Regions from separate parts of the Cellulomonas sp. P4_A2 genome, predicted to be linked through region 1. Evidence: riboswitches for the same ligand, from Rfam matches in the RefSeq annotation. Region 1 holds a riboswitch; each other region holds the start of a gene.
What was found. Region 1 has a riboswitch for S-adenosylmethionine ahead of AC1DUE_RS18575 (LLM class flavin-dependent oxidoreductase). Riboswitches for the same ligand answer to the same signal wherever they lie in the genome.
Positions count from the first base shown of each region.

Region 2: another riboswitch for S-adenosylmethionine. It lies ahead of AC1DUE_RS18800 (ABC transporter permease); the one in region 1 lies ahead of AC1DUE_RS18575 (LLM class flavin-dependent oxidoreductase).
Region 3: another riboswitch for S-adenosylmethionine. It lies ahead of AC1DUE_RS02355 (methylenetetrahydrofolate reductase); the one in region 1 lies ahead of AC1DUE_RS18575 (LLM class flavin-dependent oxidoreductase).

Region 1 covers NZ_JBFUHG010000024.1:27,424-30,684, forward strand. The annotation lists gene AC1DUE_RS18560 (phosphatase PAP2 family protein) at 1-50, opposite strand, end outside; gene AC1DUE_RS18565 (NADP-dependent oxidoreductase) at 95-994, opposite strand; gene AC1DUE_RS18570 (winged helix-turn-helix transcriptional regulator) at 1,117-1,494, shown strand; SAM riboswitch class IV at 1,557-1,676, shown strand; gene AC1DUE_RS18575 (LLM class flavin-dependent oxidoreductase) at 1,887-2,993, shown strand; gene AC1DUE_RS18580 (GNAT family N-acetyltransferase) at 2,990-3,261, shown strand, end outside.
Region 2 covers NZ_JBFUHG010000025.1:34,840-38,100, forward strand. The annotation lists gene AC1DUE_RS18795 (ABC transporter permease) at 1-472, opposite strand, end outside; gene AC1DUE_RS18800 (ABC transporter permease) at 474-1,472, opposite strand; SAM riboswitch class IV at 1,517-1,626, opposite strand; gene AC1DUE_RS18805 (NADPH-dependent oxidoreductase) at 1,802-2,620, shown strand; gene AC1DUE_RS18810 (rhodanese-like domain-containing protein) at 2,650-3,066, shown strand; gene AC1DUE_RS18815 (M20 family metallopeptidase) at 3,063-3,261, shown strand, end outside.
Region 3 covers NZ_JBFUHG010000001.1:454,126-457,386, reverse strand. The annotation lists gene AC1DUE_RS02370 (TetR/AcrR family transcriptional regulator) at 1-463, shown strand, start outside; gene AC1DUE_RS02365 (DNA-3-methyladenine glycosylase I) at 460-1,059, shown strand; gene AC1DUE_RS02360 (hypothetical protein) at 1,252-1,467, shown strand; SAM riboswitch class I at 1,543-1,637, shown strand; gene AC1DUE_RS02355 (methylenetetrahydrofolate reductase) at 1,681-2,733, shown strand; gene metE (5-methyltetrahydropteroyltriglutamate--homocysteine S-methyltransferase) at 2,730-3,261, shown strand, end outside.

The sequences.
Region 1 (3,261 bases):
AACACGGCGGCACGCAGGAGCGCGCGTCGACGGAGGGGGCGAGGATGCATCCCCGGAGGTTAGGCGCGCGGGGCCGGACGCGCTCGTCGAGAGCTCACGGCACCAGGACGACCACCCCGCGCAGCCCGCCGGCCTCGACCGCGGCGTAGGCGTCGCCCGCCTTCTCGAACGGGTAGGTGTCCGCGACGCGCGGCGTCAGGACGCCCTCGACGGCCAGCGCCGCCACGTCCGCGAGTCCCGCGGAGCCGCTGACCACGTGGACGGTCTTGACGCGGATGCCGCGCTCGGGCGTGGGCGTCGCGGGCGCGGTGACGGCCACGAGCACGCCGCCGTCCCGGGCTGCGACGAGAGCCGGTGCGCCGAGCTCGGCGGTGTCCAGCACCCCGTCGGCGCCCAGCGTGCCGAGGTCGGTGCCCCGCAGCACGAGCCGGGCGCCGGTGCGCTCGACGAAGGCGCGGTCGGCCTCGCGCGCGACGGCCAGGACCTCGAGCCCGCGGTGCCGGGCGAGCTCGACGGCGAACCCGCCGACACCACCGGCGGCGCCGGTGACGGCCAGCGTCGCGCCCGCCGGCAGGCCGAGCAGGTCCAGTGCCTGTGCGGCGGTCAGAGCGTTGAGCGCCAGCGTCGACGCGTCCACCGCGCTCAGTGACGCGGGACGCGACGCGACCGACCCGCGCGGCAGCACGACGGACGACGCCTGGGCGCCGACGAAGGTGTCGAACCAGTCGGACAGGGCCAGCACCGGGTCGCCGGGGGCGAGGCCCGTGACGTCCGGGCCGACCGCGTCGACCACGCCGGCGAGCGCCCAGCCGAGCACGTAGCGGTCGGCCGGCGGCAGCGGGACGTGGCCGCGCGCGACGACCACGTCGACCGGGTGGACGGGTGCGGCCTCGACGTGGACCCGGACCTCGCCCGGACCGGGCTCCAGGACGGGCAGGTCGAGGATCGCGAAGTCGGCGGTGGGGCCGGGAACGGTGAGGGTGACGGTCGACATGAGGGCCTCCGGGGGGAGATCGGTTCGGGACGCGACCCATCCTGAGCACAGTGGTATCTTTTGGGAAGTAGGCACCTTCTGGTGCCTAAAGGGTCTGTCTGGTTCCCTGCTCGGAGGACATCGTGCTCGAGACGCTCCCCCTCGCGGCGTACGACTCGTTCGACGCCGACTGTCCGACCCGTGAGCTCCTCGACGAGCTGTCGGACAAGTGGGTCTGTCTGGTCATGACCGCGCTGGAGGTCGGCCCGCAGCGGCACTCGGAGCTGCGGCGGCGCCTCAACGGCGTGAGCCAGAAGATGCTCACCCAGACGCTGCGCGCCATGGAGCGCGACGGCATGATCACGCGGACCGTGACCGCGTCCGTGCCGGTCCGGGTCGACTACGAGCTCACTCCGCTGGGCGTCTCGCTGACCTCCGTGGTGCACGCCGTGAAGGTGTGGGCCGAGGCGAACATGGACGCGGTCGCGATCGCCCGTGAGGCGTACGACGCCCGCGTCTGATCTCACGATGTGACCAGCGGTTTGACGTCGTCGGGCCCCCGATCTAAATTCCCTACCAATAAGGTCAAGATTTCCAGCGCGAAGCTCCGGCTAGCTGGAAGGCAACCCTCCGCGCGGTGGGGTGCCCCGGATGAGGACCTGGTCGTGGTGGGCACTACGCCTCCACACGGCAACGACGCGAACCCCGGCAGTGCCGGGACGAGAGGAACGACCATGAACGCGTTCGGAGCACCCCGCTCCCCGAGCTGCGGCCACGCCATGCTCACGCGTTCCTGTTGTCGCTGAACCTTCAGCGCCCCGCTCCACCTCGCACGCCCCGCTGAACGGGGCGAGCCTCGCCGCACCTCTGACGTGCGCGCCCCACCTCTCGCACCACCTGAACGGATACCCCTGTGTCCTCCCATGCCCACCTCGGTGTCGACCTGTCCGACACCGGCGCCCGCGCCGCCGCCTGGCGCACCCACGGCTCCCAGGGTCAGCGTCTCTTCGACGCCGGCCGCCTCGAGGAGCTCGTCGCCGTCGCCCAGCGCGGTGCGCTCGACTTCGTCGTGTTCGACGACGACTTCGCCCTGCACCCCGGCGGCAGCACGACCCGCCTCGACGCGGCCATCGTCGCCTCCCGCCTCGCGGCGCGCACCGACGGCATCGGCCTCGTCGCCTCGGTCGGCACCTCGCACCTCGAACCGGCGCACATCTCGACGGCCATCGCGACGATCGACCAGGCCAGCGCCGGTCGCGCCGGGTGGCAGGTCGGCTGGACCACGCGTCTCGACGAGGTGCCGACGGCCGGCCCGCGGTCGTCCTCCCCGGACGTCGCGGCCCTCGCCGGCGCGGCCGAGGCGGCCGCCACAGTCGCCCGGCGCTGGGACAGCTGGGTGCCGACGACCTCGGCACGCCCGCGTTTCACGACGCACGACGGCGTGAACTTCGCCGCCGGCGTCCCGAAGGGCAGCACGCGTCCGCCGCAGGGCCGACCGCCGGTCGTCGTCCGTGCGACGACCCCCGACGAGATCGAGCTGGCCGGACGCGTCGCGGACGTCGTGCGCATCCGCGCCACCGACCGCGACGAGGCCGCGCGCACCCGGGCCCGGGTCCTGGGCGCGGTCGTCGCCGCCGGTCGTGACCCGCGCGACGTGCGCGTCCTGGTCGACGTCTACCTCATCGTCGGGCCGGACCGGGCCAGCGCGCAGGCCCGCCTCGACATGCTCTCCGACCTGGAGGGCGTCAGCTGGGACACCGGCTCGCTCGCGTTCGTCGGGACCTCCACGGGGTTCGCCGAGCTGGTCACCGACTGGCTCGACGCCGAGGCCGCCGACGGGTTCACCATCCGCCCGGCATCCGTGCAGACCGACCTGGTCGCGCTCGTCGACGGCGTCCTGCCGGTGCTGCGCGCGTCGGACGCCTTCCGTTCGTCGTACCCCGGCCGCACGTTCCGCGACACCCTCGGCCTGCCGAGCACCGTGCCGAGCACCGTCGCCCGATTCGCGGCGTCGGCATGACGACCACCGACCTCCGCGTCGTGCGCTCGTACGCGCTGAGCGACCCGGCCGTGCAGCCGATGCTCGACGAGCTCGCGGTCGAGTACCTCACGCGGTACAGCGAGTTCTTCGGGGTCGACGACCTGCGCGCGGAGCTCGAGCGGTACCCCGCCGAGCAGTTCGCGGCGCCCGACGGTGACCTGATCCTGATCCTGGAGGACGGGACCGCGGTGGCCGGCGGTGCGTTCCGGCTCCGGGCCGAGCCGGAGCTCGGTTCGGCGGAGCGGCT
Region 2 (3,261 bases), on a different contig from region 1:
CGAGCGAGAGCAGCAGCGCGGGGATGGACAGCAGCACGTCGACGACGCGCATGACGACGTCGTCGAACACGCCACCGACGAAGCCGGCGACCAGACCGACCACGGCCCCGACCAGCAGGCCGACGCCGACGGCCACGAGCGCCGCCTCGAGCGTCAGCTGCGTGCCGTGCACCACCCGCGTGTACAGGTCGCGACCCAGCTGGTCGGTGCCGAACCAGTGCGCCGACGAGGGGGCCTGCAGCTTGTCGGCCGGCACTCCGGTGAGCGGGTCGCCGGGCGCGAGCACCTGCGGCACGAACGCCGCCACGAGCACGAACCCGATCCAGACGAGAGCGAGGAGGAGCCCGGGCCTGCGCAGCAGGTCGCCGACCCAGGCGAACCGCCCGCGCGTCTGCTCGTCGGGCTGATCCAGCGGCGCGTCGGCCGGGAGGTCGGCGGCGGTGGTGGCGAGGTCGTCGAGAAGGTCCGTCATGTCACACCCCCGCCGTCGCGGGCTCACGGACCGCGGCCGCGGCGACCGGGGCCGCGGCCTTCGGTGGACGCGAGTGCCGCACGATCCGCGGGTCGAGCAGGGGGTAGAGCAGGTCGACCGCGAGGTTGACCAGCACGAACACGGCGGCGGCGAACAGGACGACGCCCATCACGACGGGGATGTCCTGCGCGCTGACGGACGTCGCGGTGAGCCGGCCGATCCCGGCACGGGAGAACACGGTCTCGGTGACGACCGCCCCGGCCAGGAGCTCGCCGATGACCAGTCCGGTCACCGTGAGCGCGGGGAGCGAGGCGTTGCGCAACGCGTGCCGGAAGTGGACGCGCACCGAGCCGGCGCCCTTGGCACGGGCCGTGTCGACGTACGGCTGGCGCAGGCTGTGCTGGAGGCTGCGCGAGAGCATCTGCGCGATCAGCGCCGCCGTGGGCACCGCGAGCGTCACCGCCGGCAGGACGATCGAGGAGAACCCCTTGTTGCCCACCGCTGGGAAGATCGGGTTCTGGAACGAGAACCACTGGACGAGCATCAGACCGAACCAGAACGACGGGATCGCGACCCCGAGCGGGGGCAGGCCGAGCAGCGCGTTGGACAGGCCGCGGCTGCGCACCAGGGTCGCGACGATGGCCAGCCCGCCGCCGACCAGGAGAGCGAGCACGAACGCGGCCGCCGCGATGGCCGCGGTCGGCGGGATCGCCTCGGCGATCAGGCCGGTCACCGGCCGGTGCAGGACCACCGACGTGCCGAGGTCCCCGCGCAGGACGCCCCCAAGCTGTGTCAGGTACTGCACCGGCAGCGGCTGGTCGAGGCCGTACTGGGCGCGCAGCGCGTCGAGCTGCTCGGGCGTGACGTCCGACGACTCGCCGCCGTACATGAGCGAGACCGGGTCGCCCGGCAGCGCGTAGAGCACGACGAACGACACCGTGTAGGCGGCCCAGAGCACGAGGAGCGCCTGCCCGAGGCGGGCGAGCACGTAGCGGTTCATCGCGGGGCCCGGGGGAAGGCGCGCATCGGGGGTCCTCGTTCCGTCGTCTGTGCTTGCACGGCGGGAACGCCGTGCCGGGTAGTCACCTGGAGCACCCCGTCACGTGAAGGGTTGCTGCCCGACCAACCAGGGCTTTGCGTCGGGACTCGATACCGGCCGCGAAGGTAAGGACGAGGCGCGGGGTCGTCAACGATCCGCCGCTGCGTCTCACGGACTGGACGCACTGCCCGAGGACCGAGATGTGAGACGTCGCCGACGGTTCGTTGACTTCGGCATCCGGGCGGCTCACCCTCCCCGCGAACTCCGACAGCGCGCTCACCAGGGGAACCATGTCCGTCGCCCTCCTCCCGTCCACGCTCGACGCCCGCTACGGCGGTGTCGCACCCGACGACGTCGCCACCTCCGACGTCATCGAGCTGCAGCTCGCGCACCGCTCCGTGCGGCGGTACCTGCCCGACGACGTCTCGGACGCCGAGCTCGCGGCCGTAGTCGCCGCCGCGCAGTCCGCCGCGACCAGCTCGAACCTGCAGCTGTGGAGCGTCGTGGCCGTGCGCGACGACCAGCGCCGGTCGGCCCTGTCCGCGCTCGCGGGCAACCAGGCGCACATCACGCAGGCGCCGCTGCTGCTCGTCTGGCTCGTCGACCTCGGCCGCGCCCACGCCATCGCCGCGGCCCACGACGCGCCGACCGAGGGCGCGGACTACCTCGAGACGGCCGTCGTCGGGTTCGTCGACGCGGCGCTGGCCGCGCAGAACGCGGTGCTCGCCGCGGAGTCGCTGGGGCTGGGGACGGTGTACATCGGCGCGCTGCGCAACCGGCCGGCCGAGGTGGCCGAACTGCTCCACCTGCCGCGCCACGTGTTCGCCGCGTTCGGGCTCGTCGTCGGGCGGCCCGACCTGTCCGAGAACACGCGCGTGAAGCCGCGCCTGCCCCAGTCGGCCGTGCTGCACCACGAGGTGTACGACGACGCGGACCACGCCGACGCGGTCGCCGGCTACGAGGAGCGGATCGGCGAGTTCTACGCCCTCGAGGGGCTGTCGCACTCCTGGACGGACCGGCTGCTCGCCCGGCTCTCCGGCCCCGCGGCGCTCAACGGTCGCGACCAGCTCCGCTCGGCGCTCGAGGCGCAGGGTTTCCGGCTCCGATGAGCACAGGCACGACGACGAAGGAGAGCACGATGACCGAGACCACCGCCCGCCCGGGCGCCCCCGCCGAGCACCTCAGCCTCGAGGACGCCGCGGCGCTCGCGCCCGCGGTCACCCCGCAGGAGGCCGCCGAGCGCGTCGCCGAGGGCGCGTTCCTGCTCGACGTCCGCAGCGAGACGGGCCGGTCGCGCACGGGCGCGATCCCCGGCGCCACGGTCGGCGACCGGTACGCGATCGACGACGAGTTCGACCTCGCCGCGGCCACGCACCACGCACCCGTCGTCTCGCTGGACACGCCGATCGTGGTCGTCTGCGGCTCGGTGCGCGGGTCCGGCCCGGTGGCCGCGGAGCTGCGCGCCAAGGGCTTCACCAACGTCGTCCACGTCGACGGCGGCTTCGGTGCCTGGAAGGACGCGGGCCTGCCCGCCGAGGAGCCGACCGCCGGATGAGTACCCCCTCCACCGCGTTCCTCGACGAGCTGCGCGCGCTCACCGAGCGCCGACGCGGGTCGTTCGTCCCGCTGACCTCCCCGTTCGACGGGGCCGACGAGACGTCGCGCGCCCTCGTGCGGGACGCGGCGAGCGCCGGCCAGGGGGACCTCCTCGACGTCGCGCACGCGATCCACTCCCACCCGGAGGAGGCGT
Region 3 (3,261 bases), on a different contig from region 1:
GACCACGGTCCTGCACGCCATCGGCCCGGGGCGGCTCTCCTGGATGGAGGGCATGCTCGCGGCGCTCGAGGACACCCCGCTGACCGAGTCGCAGAAGGTCGGCGCCATCGGCGTGCTCTCCACGCATGCGCTCGACCAGCTGCGGGTGAGCGAGCAGCTGTCGGCGCAGGCACGCACCGCGGCGGTCGGCCCCACGGAGGGCGACGCACCCGACCTGGGCACGCTCATCGGCATCCTCGCGACGCCCGCCTCGCACCCCGCGCTGCTGCGCGCCGTCGACGCCGGCGGCTTCGTCTGGGACCCGCTCGACGAGGACACCCTCGACTTCGGCACGCAGCTGATCCTCGACGGCATCGAGCGGCTGATCGTCGTCGCGTCGAGCCGACCCCAGCCCTCGCTCGACCGAGCGGCTCCGCATCCGGCCGGTCCGGTGTCGGACGGAGGAGACAGACTCGGGGCATGACGCTCCCCGACCCACTTCCCGAGCCTCGGCCGGACTCGAACATCGGCCGCTGCTTCGGCGACGGCAACCCGCTCTACGAGAAGTACCACGACGAGGAGTGGGGCAAGCCGGTCCACGGCGAGAACGCGCTCTTCGAGCGGTTCGCGCTCGAGGGCTTCCAGTCCGGGCTCGCCTGGATCACGGTCCTGCGCAAGCGGCCCGCGTTCCGGGCGGCGTTCGCGGACTTCGACCCGGAGGTCGTGGCCGAGTTCGGCGACGACGACGTCGCGCGGCTGATGGCCGACGCGTCGATCGTGCGCAACCTCGCCAAGATCGAGGCCACCATCGCGAACGGCCGGGCGCTGCGCGCGCTGCACACGGACGGCGGCTCCCTCGACGCGGTCCTGTGGTCGCACGCCCCCGACCGCTCCGGCTGGACGCGTCCCGCCACGTGGACGGACGTCCCGGCCATCACCCCTGAGTCCAAGGCCCTCGCCAAGGAGCTCAAGTCGCTCGGTTTCCGGTTCGTCGGACCCACCACCGCGTACGCCGCCATGCAGGCCTGCGGGGTGGTGGACGACCACCTGGCCACGTGTCCGAGCGCCCAGGGTGCCTAGCCGAGGCTCCGGACCCCCCGCGCCCCTAGAGATGGACGCCTGACCAGGCAGAACGCACTGGTACGCCCGGGTGAAGCACTGGACGACGGGGTCCTGGGCGTGCTGTGGCGCCGGGTGAGATCGATACTCCTGCCGGGTGACGCTCCCGAACCCATCTCGGCAGGTGAGAACCAGCCGACTATCGTGCCGAGAATGGCAGACGTCTTCGAACCCGACGGGCGGCACGACGACGTGCGCGCCGCGGCCGATGCGTTGACGGGAACCCCGGCACCGGACGTGGACATCCTCGCCGCGGTGCAGGACGGGCTGCGGCTCGTCCCGGCCGGCTCGCCCACCTCGTGGTTCGACGTCCCGCAACAGCGCCGCGGGCGTGACGACAACACCCTCGGCGGACGCCGTGGGGTCTGATCGCTCCCCGGGACAGTCTCGTCTCACCCATCGAGCGTGGTTGCCCACCATGTGGTCGGCGGTCTACGATCGCGCCTACCATCCAGAGCGGCCGAGAGACCTGGCTCGACGACGCCGCAGCAACCCCCCTCTTGCGAGGGTGTGGGTGCTTCCGCCAGGGACGATGGAGTGAACCCAGATGTCCCCGAACGACCGTTGCCCCACCCCGCAGGCGTGCCCGTGAGCGCCGCGACGCTGGAACCTCGCACGCCCGGGCTGCACGTCGCCCCGGCCGCGCGCCCCCACGCCGCCAACGACCGGCCGACCATCTCCTTCGAGCTCTTCCCGCCGCGCAACCCCGACGCCGCGCCGCGCCTGTGGGCGACCATCCAGGCGCTCGAGTCGGTGCACCCGGACTTCGTCTCGGTCACCTACGGCGCCTCGGGCAAGACGCGCGTCACCACCCGGCAGCTGGTCCGCCGGCTGCTGCGGGAGACGACGCTCAACCCGATCGCCCACCTGACCTGCGTCGGCACCTCCCGCGAGGAGATCACGACGATCGTCGAGGAGTTCCTCGACGAGGGCGTCCGCTCTTTCCTGGCGCTGCGCGGCGACCCGCCCGTCGACCAGCAGGACTGGGTGGCCCACCCGGACGGCCTGCAGACCGCCGGCGAGCTGGTGGAGCTGCTGCGCCAGATCGAGGCGCAGCGCTGCGCGGACAGCCCGTCGCAGGCGGTGCGCGCGCGCGTCCGACCGCTGTCGGTCGCGGTCGCGGCCTTCCCGCGCGGCAACCACGCCACCGGCGGCACCCGCGCCCAGGACGTCGCCTCGCTGCTGGCCAAGCAGGAGGCGGGTGCCGACTTCGCCATCACGCAGGTGTTCTTCGACGCCGACGACTACCTCGGGATCGTCGCCGACGCGCGCGACGCCGGGGTCACCATCCCGATCATCCCGGGCATCATCCCGACCACCGATCCCGCCCGCCTGCACCGCGTGCAGGAGCTCACCGGGGTCCCGGTGCCTGAGAGACTGTTCGACCTGCTCGGCTCCGCCGACGACGAGCTCGACCGCCACCGCCGGGGCATCCGCGCGAGCGTCGACCTGGTCAACGGCGTCCTGGACGGCGGGGCTCCCGGCGTCCACCTCTACACGTTCAACCAGCACCATGCCGTACTTGACCTGCTCGAGGGTGCACACCTCGACGGCGGAGCTCGGACAGCTCCCGACCTGGCCAGCGGGCCGCAGGTCACGGCAACCGCCGACCCTCGAGGGACTGAAATACCATGACCAAGATCCAGTTTCCGGCACAGTTCCCCGCCGGCTCCGTGCTCGGCTACCCCCGGATCGGCCCGCGCCGTGAGCTGAAGAAGGCCATCGAGTCCTTCTGGGCGGGCAAGTCGTCCGCCGACGAGGTCGAGGCCGTCGCCGCCGACCTGCGCCGCCGGACCCGGACGCGTCTGGCTGAGCTCGGCCTGGCGACCGACGTGCCCGCGATCCCGAGCGCGTTCTCGTTCTACGACCACGTGCTCGACGCGACGGCCGTCGTGGGCGCCGTGCCCGCACGCTTCGCCGACCTGGTGGCCGCCGACGGCACGCTCGACCTGGCCGGCTACTCGACCGTGGCGCGCGGTCGCGGCGACGACCTGCCGCTCGAGATGACCAAGTGGTTCGACACCAACTACCACTACCTGGTCCCCGAGATCGGCCCCGAGACCACGTTCCGCTACGCGAGCGACCGCCCCGTGCGGGAGTTCAAGGAGGCCCTGGCCGAGGGCGTCCTGACGCGTCCGGTCATCGTCGGTCCCGTCACGTACC